DNA from 2 places in the Streptomyces sp. R-74717 genome. Region 2 is predicted to be linked to the other one. Evidence: riboswitches for the same ligand, from Rfam matches in the RefSeq annotation. Region 2 holds a riboswitch; the other holds the start of a gene.
The links. Region 2 has a riboswitch for cobalamin ahead of NRF20_RS15920 (ribonucleoside-diphosphate reductase subunit alpha). Riboswitches for the same ligand answer to the same signal wherever they lie in the genome.
Positions count from the first base shown of each region.

Region 1 (5,111 bases), 5.3 Mb from region 2:
CCCGGGAGTCTCCGCGACCCAGACCGTTCGCTGCCCGATCGCGTCCAGCACCGGGTTCACCGACGCCCGGGCGGTGGAGGGACCGGACACGAAGACCGTCAACGTGCCCTGTTCCGCAGGCTGTTTGGTACCGGAGACCGGTGCGTCGAGATAGACAAGACCCGCGTCCATCGCGCGCCGGGCGAGATCGGCGGTGGCGTCGAGCCCGACGGTCGAGCTCTGGAGGAGCACCTGGCCGGCACGCAGCCCGGGCGACGCGGCGGTCAGTGCGGCGGCGACGGCGGGGCCGTCGTTGAGCATGGTGAGGATGACATCGGCACCGCGTACGGCTTCCTCGGCCGTCTCGGTGACCGTGGCGCCGTCGGCGGCGAGCGGTGCCGCCTTGGCCTGCGTACGGTTCCAGGCACGGACGTCGAGTCCGGCCCGGAGCAGACTCCGGGCCATGCCTGATCCCATGATTCCGGTGCCGAGGACGGCGACCGTCGGCCGCTGCGGGGCGGCGTCGGCAGCGCTTGAGGTCATGAGAGGAATCCCTTCATCGGCCGCGCCCCGGTCGGCTCGCGGCGCAGTGGGTTCTCAGGATTGCCGCAGCGCACCGTCGAGGACGGCAGCGTGCACGGCCCTGGCGAGTCGTGCACCCCAGCGGGAGCGGGGTCCTGCGAAGGGTTCACCGGGGGCCGCACCCGGAGAGGGGGCGGCGATGCAGACGGCGTCGGTGGGGGTGCCGGAGCAGTCGAGTCCCGCGTCCAGGAGTGCCTGGACCTTGGCCTCGGTCGCAGTGGCGACCGCGTTGACGAGTGCGGCGTCGGAGAGGGCCACCGGCAGGGTGACGACGATATTGACCGTGCCCGGCCGCGGCGGCCCCTCGGTGCCCTCGGCCGGGGCCGCCGCCCAGCCGCGTACGCCGAGTCCGCAGGTCGCCGTCGCCGTCACCCCCTCGTCGGCCGCGACTGTGTACGCCGTGACGTCGGCGGCCGTCATCAGTCCGGCACCGGGCCCGTCGAGGTGTTCCGCAGCGGCGATCTCGGCGAGGTGACGGTCGGGATCCAGGCGCGGATAGCCGCCGGGCACCTGGGCGTTGAGGATCCAGGAGCGCGGGCCGATGCCACCGCCGAGTACGGCGCTGCTGCACACCCGCCACCCCGGCCCGAGCCGCCACACCAGATGGTGAATGTCCAGGCCGTCCTCGTGCCGGGTCAGCAGTTCACCGCGCTGTTCGGGCAGCCGGATGCATACGGAACGGATGAGGCACCCCAGGTGGCACGGCAGGAGTCGGCAGGACGGCGGAACGACGGTCGGCCCTTGGCCCGTCGATCATATGCGCCGGGGATGTTCAGTCCGCGGCGGGCGCGCTGCCGGGCGGGCCGGTATCGGTCGCGACCACCTGGCTCGGCAGATGGTGCAGCCGGTCCTGGCGCTCGGCGTCCACCCCCAGGAGTTCACAGATGACGCCCATCGGCAGCGGCAGGGCGAACCGGGCGCGCAGATCCACCGTGCCGTCGCCCGCGACGGCGGCCCGGTCGACATCGTCGAGCAGCTCGGCAGTGACGGTCTATCCGCGGTCGCAGCTCTTCCACCCGCCGGGCAGTGAACGCCTTGCTCACCAGTGATCGCAGGCGGCGGTGGTCGTCGCGGTCGGCCGTGGTCATGCCCTGCACGGTGGCGAATGTCTTCAGCGGCCGGCCGTCGGGGATGCGTCCCTCGGCCGGCTCGGTGAAGTGGCGTGCCCCCTTGGCCACATCGAAGTGGGCGAGGAACTCCTTGAGCGCGTCGTGTCCGAGCACCGCCATCCCTGCCACGTCGCCGGGGAGGACGACGGATGCCACGGCCCCCTGGGCGAGCAGCCTGGCGTTGTCCGCGTGTGGGCAGCCGCCTGACGGATCCATGCGGTGCGGGCTGCTTGTCAACTGGCTCTCCTGACCTTCGTCGGCCGGTGCCCGACGGGCCGTGGGACGACAGCCTGTTCGAGCTTGCCGATCCTACGGTCGACAGCACCGGCAGAAAGGTGCGTTGCCGGTGTTCACGCGGACTTCCGCACGGTCAGGAGTTCGAGCAGATACCGCTTGGTGATGCCCCCTGCGCGCTGCGCGTCGATCAGGGCCCGGATGCGGTTCTTCGGCGTCGCGCCCGTCCTACTGACCCCGCCATGGCACCCGCTGCACCGGATCCTCCGGCAGGAAGCGCACCGAGGGCCGTCCGTCCGGGCCGTCGGGAGTCACCCGCGCCCTGACCCGGTAGACGTCGGCGATCAGCTCCTCGGTGATCACTTCCGCCGGGGTCCCGGCGGCCACCACCCGCCCCTCCTTCATGACGACGATCCGATCGCAGAACATCGCGGCCAGATTGAGGTCGTGCAGAGCGATCACACCGGTGAGGGGCAGCGAGGCGATCAGCGACAGCAGATCCAACTGGTGCTGGATGTCGAGGTGGTTCGTCGGCTCGTCGAGCAGCAGTTCACGCGGCTGCTGGGCCAGTGCGCGCGCTATCTGGACACGTTGCCGCTCACCGCCGGAGAGGGTGTGCCAGGACTGGTCGCCGCGATCGACGAGACCGGTCCGCTCCAGAGCTTCGCGCACCGCGTCGTCGTCCGCCCGGCCGGGTGCCGACCAGGCCCTGCGGTGCGGGATGCGCCCGAGGCGTACCACGTCCAGGACGCTCAACTCGACCTGGGTGACCGCATGCTGGTCGACTACAGCGACCCGCTGGGCCACGGTTCGGCGCCCGATCTCGTCGAGCCGCCGGCCGTCGAGGGTGACCACGCCCGCATCCGGGGCGAGGACTCCTGCCAGCACCCGCAAGAGGGTCGACTTGCCGGAGCCGTTCGGCCCGATCAGCCCGACGGTGGCGCCGGGCGGCGGCGTGAGATGGACCCCGTCGAGGATGAGGCGGCCGCCCGCCTCCCGGCTGACCCGCTCGGCACTCAGCCCCTCAGTGGCTCCACGCGTCATGTGATCCTCCGGCTGCGGTACAGGACCAGGACGAACGCGGGCACGCCGATGAGGGCGGTGACGACTCCCACTGGCGCTTCCTGCGGGTCGAGGACCGTCCTGGCGAGGGTGTCGACCCAGACCAGGAACACCGCCCCGGCCAGGGCGGTGACCGGCAGCAGCCGCCGGTGCCCGGAGCCGGTGAGCACACGGGCGGCGTGCGGCAGGACCAGACCGACGAAGCCGATGGCGCCGGCCGAGCTGACGAGCGCGGCGGTCAGCAGCACGATCCGGGTGCGCGCGACATGGACGCCGAGTGTGGCGGCGGCGTCCTGGCCGAACGCGAAGGCGTCAAGCGCGGCCCGGTGCGGTGCGGCTTCGACGGTGACGGTGCGTCCACAGTTCTTCAGCGTCACGGGGTATCCGTCGGCGGAGCCGGACTTCGCGGCGGAGCTGCTCGTTCCGCCGCCGCAGGCGGTCAGCAGGAAGAATCCCGCCGAAAGCAGGGCGACGGTGCGGACAGGGCTGGCTATGGACGGCACGGAGTCCCTCTGCGTCTCGGGGCTCATGCGCGGAGCCCGCTGTACGGAGTCCTGCGCCCGGTACCGGGTCGCAGGTGCCAGCAGGTCTTCGGACTCGGGCTCCTACGGACGGGACGCCTTCCCAGGACTCGCGGGTGGTCCCAGTGGCCGTGGCCCCGCCCGTCCCCCTCACCGCTGCGCGTCAGTTCCGGATTCTCACCGGATTCCCTGACCCCTACGTGGAGTTTGACTGGCTTCGGCAAGTTATCACGAGCCTCCGCGCAGCTCATGGGCGGTGTGGCCGGTGGTACGCCGGGCTGTGCTCCCGTCGCACCACCCGCCCGATGCCTACGGACGCTGAAGAGCGATCACGGCGTTGTGCCCGCCGAAGCCGAAGGAGTGGCTGACGGCGCGCCGGATGGGCTGCCGCAGGGGTTGCTCGGTGACGCAGTTGATGTCGAACTCGGGCGCCGGGGCGTCCAGGTTGGCGATCGGCGGTACGACTCCGCGCTGGAGCGTCAGGACGGTCAGTCCGGCCTCGATCGCTCCGGCTGCCCCCATGCAGTGCCCGAGGACGCCCTTCGGGGCGGTGACGGGCGGCCGGTGCGGGTAGACCCGGCCGATGAGGGCGGCCTCGGTGGCGTCGTTCATGGGTGTCGCCGTGCCGTGTGCGTTGACGTGCTCGACGTCCTCGGCCGCCCAGCCCGCGTCGCGCAGCGCGGCCTCGACCGCGGCCTGGGCGACCGCGCCGGACGGGTGCGGGCTTGTGGGGTGGTGGGCGTCGGTGGTGGCGCCGGTGCCCGCGAGCAGTGCCCGCGGCGCGGCGCCCCGGGCCGCGGCGTCGTCCGCCCGTTCCAGCACCATGACGGCGGCGCCCTCGCCCATGACCAGCCCGGCACGGTCGGCCGCGAAGGGCCGGCACCGCCTGGCCGGTTCGCCGTCCGCCCGGGCCGCGGCTCCGGACCGGGCGAATCCGGTCATGGCGACCGGGTAGACGATCGACTCGGTGGCTCCGGCGATCGCGATGTCGCACTGTCCGGTGACCAGCAGATCGCGGGCGACGGACAGTGCGGTGGCGCCGGACGAGCAGGCGGTGCAGGGTGCCAGGCTGGGGCCGGTGGCCCGCAGCTGGATGGCGATCTCGGCCGCGGGCATGTTCGGAATGGTGAGCAGGATGCCCGACGGCGAGGTGGCATCCGGTCCGTGCCGGTCGAGTACGACGGCCTGCTCGGTCAGTGAGGCGGAGCCTCCGCTGCTGGTGCCGACGACCACCGCGACCCTGCTGCCCTCCCACTGCGCCGGGTCGAGGCCGGCGTCGGCGACCGCCTCCCGGGCGGCGAGAACGGCGAACTTGACGTACTTCCCCATACGGAAGGACGTGCGGCCGCCGATCGCGGCGTCCAGGTCGATACCGTCGACCGTGCAGGCGAAGTCGATCGTGCACCCTTCGAGTGCCGCGACGGTACGCACCGGCGAGACTCCGGCGCACACACCTTTCCAGGTGGATTCGGTGTCGTTGCCGACCGGGGTGATCATTCCCAGGCCTGTTACGGCAATCGCGGGCCTGTTCATCGGGCGTTGCTCATCGGTGCCTCGCCACCCATCAGCGCCCCGCCGCCGGCTGTCGCGCCGATGTACCGCGTGATGTCGGCAAGGGTGGCGT
Region 1 is NZ_CP102361.1:8,891,668-8,896,778, reverse strand. Features, by position in the region: gene NRF20_RS40180 (NAD(P)-dependent oxidoreductase) at 1-522, opposite strand, end outside; gene NRF20_RS40175 (adenosylcobinamide amidohydrolase) at 577-1,161, opposite strand; partial or broken gene NRF20_RS40170 (cytochrome P450) at 1,361-1,886, opposite strand; gene NRF20_RS40165 (ABC transporter ATP-binding protein) at 2,133-2,948, opposite strand; partial or broken gene NRF20_RS40160 (FecCD family ABC transporter permease) at 2,945-3,295, opposite strand; cobalamin riboswitch at 3,531-3,718, opposite strand; gene NRF20_RS40155 (beta-ketoacyl-[acyl-carrier-protein] synthase family protein) at 3,797-5,020, opposite strand; gene NRF20_RS40150 (acyl carrier protein) at 5,017-5,111, opposite strand, start outside.
Region 1: linked by a shared signal. The riboswitch ahead of NRF20_RS40160 (FecCD family ABC transporter permease) and the one ahead of NRF20_RS15920 (ribonucleoside-diphosphate reductase subunit alpha) in region 2 are both predicted to bind cobalamin.

Region 2 (5,111 bases):
GCTGGACGTGATGGGCGTGGGCGGTGGAGAGAACACCCACTGGTTCATCAAGGACCTGCCGCTGCTGATCGCGTTCGCAGTGCTCGCCGCGTACACCTACTCGTCCGGTCTGCGGGCGCCGGCGCTGATCGCGTTCGTCAAGGACGGACTGATCTACCTGGTCATCGCGGTGGCGATCATCTACATCCCGATCAAGCTCGGCGGCTTCGACGACATCTTCGCCAAGGCGGGCGATGCGTTCTCCCAGACCAACCCGGCAACCGGCAAACCGCGCGGCGCGCTCGCGCCGGGTGAAGCGGGCCAATGGGGTTACGCCACACTGGCGCTGGGCTCGGCGCTGGCGCTCTTCATGTATCCGCACTCGATCACGGCGACGCTCTCCAGCCGCAGCCGCAATGTGATCCGGCGCAACACCACGATCCTGCCGCTGTACTCGCTGATGCTGGGCCTGCTGGCGCTGCTCGGTTTCATGGCGATCGCCGCCGGGATCAAGGTGGACAACGGGCAGTTGGCCATCCCCCAGCTGTTCGAGAACATGTTCCCCGACTGGTTCGCGGGGGTCGCGTTCGCCGCCATCGGAATCGGGGCTCTGGTGCCCGCCGCGATCATGTCGATCGCCGCGGCGAACCTCTTCACCCGCAACATCTACAAGGACTTCCTCAGGCCGGACGCGACCCCGGAACAGGAGACCAAGGTCTCCAAGCTGGTGTCGCTGCTGGTGAAGGTCGGCGCGCTCGCCTTCGTCCTCACCATGGACAAGACGGTCGCGATCAACTTCCAGCTGCTCGGTGGGATCTGGATCCTCCAGACGATGCCGGCCCTGGTCGGCGGCCTGTTCACCCGCTGGTTCCACCGCTGGGCACTGCTCGCGGGCTGGGCGGTCGGCATGGTGTACGGGACGGTGGCCGCGTACGGGGTCGCCAGCCCGACCCAGGCGCACTTCGGCGGGTCGTCCAAGGAGATCCCGGGCATCGGCGAGATCGGCTACATCGGCCTGACCGCGTTCGTGCTGAACGTGGTGGTGACGGTGGTGCTCACCTTCGTTCTGAACGCCGTGAAGGCACCCGCCGGGATCGACGAGACCTCCCCGGCCGACTACACGGCCGACGCGGGCGACCCGAGCGTCCAAGCGGAGCTCCCGCCGGCCACGGCGGGGGCCCCGGGCGGCGGCCACTGACGACCGCTCCCACGGCCGGACGACGGCCCGTCGCGCCCCTTCAGCGGGGCGTGGCGGGCCGTCCGTCTGCTCCGGCAGGGGATCTCACGGCTTGTCCCGTCGGCTCGACTTCTGTTGCGCGACACAACATGTGGGGGCCGTCCCATCCAGCGGCCCCCACATGTATGCTCGTGCTCGCTGTCGCCGCAGGGAAATCCGGTGCGAATCCGGAACTGTCCCGCAACGGTGTATTCGGTGCGCTTTTGCGCACCCTCAGGTAAGTCCGAGGGCCTGCCGACAGCGCATCCGGCTCGACCGAACCGGATGCCAGACGTCCGGGCCTCGCGGATGGGCCGGTGGACGCCGTGATGAGTGCTGCCCGACGCGGGCCCACCTCTGCCCGGCTGCCCCGCTCCCCGCCGGCCCCGAGCCGAGCGAGGGAGAGCACCACGTGACCATCGCGCCAGCCGATCCGGCTTCAGTCGCCGTGTCCGAAGCGGCCGAGTCCGAGGGAACCGCACACGACGGACCGGGAACCGCACTGCTGCGGACCCTGACCGACCTCACCGTCGATCTGCCCGACACCGACCCCGGTCGCGTCGCCGCCGCCGCGCTGCGCGGCCGTAACGCCCGGTCGGACGAGGCGGAGTTGCGCTCGCTGGCCACGGAGGCCGCCGCGGGGCTGATCTCCGAGGACCCCGCCTACTCCCGGCTCGCGGCCAGGCTGCTGACCCGCACCATCGCGGACGAGGCGGCGGGCCAGGGCGCGGTGTCCTTCTCCGCCTCGGTGGCCGTCGGGCACCGAGAGGGCCTGATCGCGGACCGCACCGCCGAGTTCGTCGCGCTGCACGCGGCCGCGCTCGACGCACTGGTGGAGGGTTCGCTGACCGACGGCGCCGACGACCGTTTCGGTTACTTCGGGCTGCGGACGCTGTACAGCCGCTATCTGCTGCGTCACCCGCACACCCGCCAGGTCATCGAGACGCCGCAGCACTTCATGCTGCGCGTCGCGGCCGGGCTCGCCGAGGACGACTCGAAGCGCGCCCTGGACGAAGTCGCGGCGCTGTACGGGCTGATGAGCCGGCTCGACTACCTGCCGTCCTCGCCGACCCTGTTCAACTCCGGCACCCGGCATCCGCAGATGTCCTCCTGCTATCTGCTGGACTCCCCGCTCGACGAGCTCGACTCGATCTACGACCGCTATCACCAGGTGGCACGGCTCTCCAAGCACGCGGGCGGCATCGGCCTCTCGTACTCCCGCATCCGCGCCCGCGGTTCGCTGATCCGCGGCACCAACGGGCACTCCAACGGCATCGTGCCGTTCCTGAAGACGCTCGACGCCTCGGTCGCCGCCGTGAACCAGGGCGGCCGCCGCAAGGGCGCCGCCGCCGTCTACCTGGAGACATGGCACGCGGACATCGAGGAGTTCCTGGAGCTGCGCGACAACACGGGTGAGGACCAGCGGCGTACGCACAACCTCAACCTGGCGCACTGGATCCCGGACGAGTTCATGCGCCGGGTCGACGCGGACGGCGACTGGTCGCTGTTCTCACCCGCCGATGTGCCCGAGCTGGTCGACCTGTGGGGCGACGAGTTCGACGCCGCGTACCGGGCAGCCGAGGCCAAGGGGCTGGCCCGCAAGGCGATGCCGGCCCGTGAGCTGTACGGCCGGATGATGCGTACCCTCGCGCAGACCGGCCAGGGCTGGATGACGTTCAAGGACGCCTCCAACCGGACCGCGAACCAGACCGCCGAGCCGGGCCGCGTCGTCCACTCGTCGAATCTGTGCACCGAGATCCTCGAAGTCACCGATGACGGCGAGACGGCCGTCTGCAACCTGGGCTCGGTCAACCTCGGTGCGTTCGTCGCCGACGGTGGCATCGACTGGGAGCGGCTGGACGCGACTGTCCGCACGGCCGTGACCTTCCTGGACCGGGTCGTCGACATCAACTTCTACCCGACCGAGCAGGCCGGCCGGTCCAATGCGAAGTGGCGCCCCGTCGGCCTGGGTGCGATGGGTCTGCAGGACGTCTTCTTCCAGCTGCGGCTGCCGTTCGACTCCCCCGAGGCCCGCGCGCTCTCCACAAAGATCTCCGAGCGGATCATGCTCGCCGCCTACGAGGCGTCCTGCGAGCTCGCCGAGCGGTCCGGACCGCTGCCCGCCTGGTCCCAGACGCGTGCCGCGCGCGGTGTGCTGCACCCCGACCACTACGACACCGAGCTGAACTGGCCGGAGCGCTGGGACGCGCTGCGCGCCCGGGTCGCGAAGACCGGGATGCGCAACTCGCTGCTGCTCGCCATCGCGCCGACGGCGACGATCGCCTCGATCGCAGGGGTGTACGAGTGCATCGAGCCGCAGGTCTCCAACCTCTTCAAGCGCGAGACGCTCAGTGGCGAGTTCCTCCAGGTCAACGCATATCTGGTGGATGAACTGAAGCAGCTCGGCGTGTGGGACGCGCGGACCCGTGAGGCACTGCGCGAGGCGAGCGGTTCCGTGCAGGGCTTCGCCTGGATCCCGGAGGACGTACGGGCGCTGTACCGCACGGCGTGGGAGATCCCGCAGCGCGGTCTGATCGACATGGCAGCGGCCCGTACGCCGTTCCTCGACCAGAGCCAGTCGCTGAACCTGTTCATGGAGACGCCGACGATCGGCAAGCTCTCCTCGATGTACGCGTACGCCTGGAAGCAGGGGCTGAAGACGACGTACTACCTGCGCTCGCGCCCGGCGACCCGGATCGCCCGTGCGGCCTCCGGCCAGGCCTCGGCCGCCGCCCCCATTCCCGTGCAGCAGGCCCAGGCTCCCGACGCGGACGCGATCGCCTGCTCCCTCGAAAACCCCGAGTCCTGCGAGGCCTGCCAGTAATGAGCTCCACCAACTCCGAGAAGAACCTGCTCGACCCGGGCTTCGAACTGACTCTGCGGCCCATGCGCTACCCGGACTTCTACGAGCGCTACCGCGACGCGATCAAGAACACCTGGACGGTGGAGGAGGTCGACCTCCACTCCGACGTCGCCGACCTCGCCAAGCTTTCCCCCGGCGAGCAGCACATGATCGGCCGGCTCGTCGCGTTCTTCGCGACGGGTGACTCGATCGTCTCCAACAATCTCGTGCTGACGCTGTACAAGCACATCAACTCCCCCGAGGCGCGGCTGTATCTGTCGCGGCAGCTCTTCGAGGAGGCCGTGCACGTCCAGTTCTATCTGACGCTGCTCGACACGTATCTGCCCGATCCGGACGACCGTGCCGCCGCGTTCGACGCGGTCGAGGAGATTCCGTCGATCCGTGAGAAGGCGCAGTTCTGCTTCAAGTGGATGGATTCGGTCGAGAAGATCGAGCGACTGGAGACGAAGGCCGACCGCCGTCGCTTCCTGCTGAACCTGATCTGCTTCGCGGCGTGCATCGAGGGGCTGTTCTTCTACGGCGCGTTCGCGTACGTCTACTGGTTCCGCTCGCGGGGTCTGCTGCACGGTCTCGCCACGGGCACCAACTGGGTGTTCCGTGACGAGACGATGCACATGAACTTCGCGTTCGAGGTCGTGGACACCGTCCGCAAGGAGGAGCCGGACCTCTTCGACGACGAGCTCCAGCAGCAGGTCGCCGACATGCTGAAGGAGGCTGTCGACGCGGAGCTGCAGTTCGGCCGGGATCTGTGCGGCGACGGGCTGCCGGGCATGAACACCGAGTCCATGCGCCAGTACCTGGAGTGCGTGGCCGACCAGCGGCTCACCCGGCTGGGCTTCCCGGCCGTCTACGGCTCCGAGAACCCGTTCTCGTTCATGGAGCTGCAGGGCGTGCAGGAGCTGACTAACTTCTTCGAGCGCCGGCCGTCCGCCTACCAGGTGGCGGTGGAGGGCTCGGTCGCCTTCGACGACGACTTCTAGATCCTGGCCCAGCTTCTGAGGTAGGGGCGCCGCGCATCCGTCACCGGCTGCGCGGCATCCGCCGTTTCCGGTG
Region 2 is NZ_CP102361.1:3,553,285-3,558,395, forward strand. Features, by position in the region: gene mctP (monocarboxylate uptake permease MctP) at 1-1,177, shown strand, start outside; cobalamin riboswitch at 1,329-1,470, shown strand; gene NRF20_RS15920 (ribonucleoside-diphosphate reductase subunit alpha) at 1,608-4,019, shown strand; gene NRF20_RS15925 (ribonucleotide-diphosphate reductase subunit beta) at 4,019-5,038, shown strand; gene NRF20_RS15930 (hypothetical protein) at 5,035-5,111, opposite strand, start outside.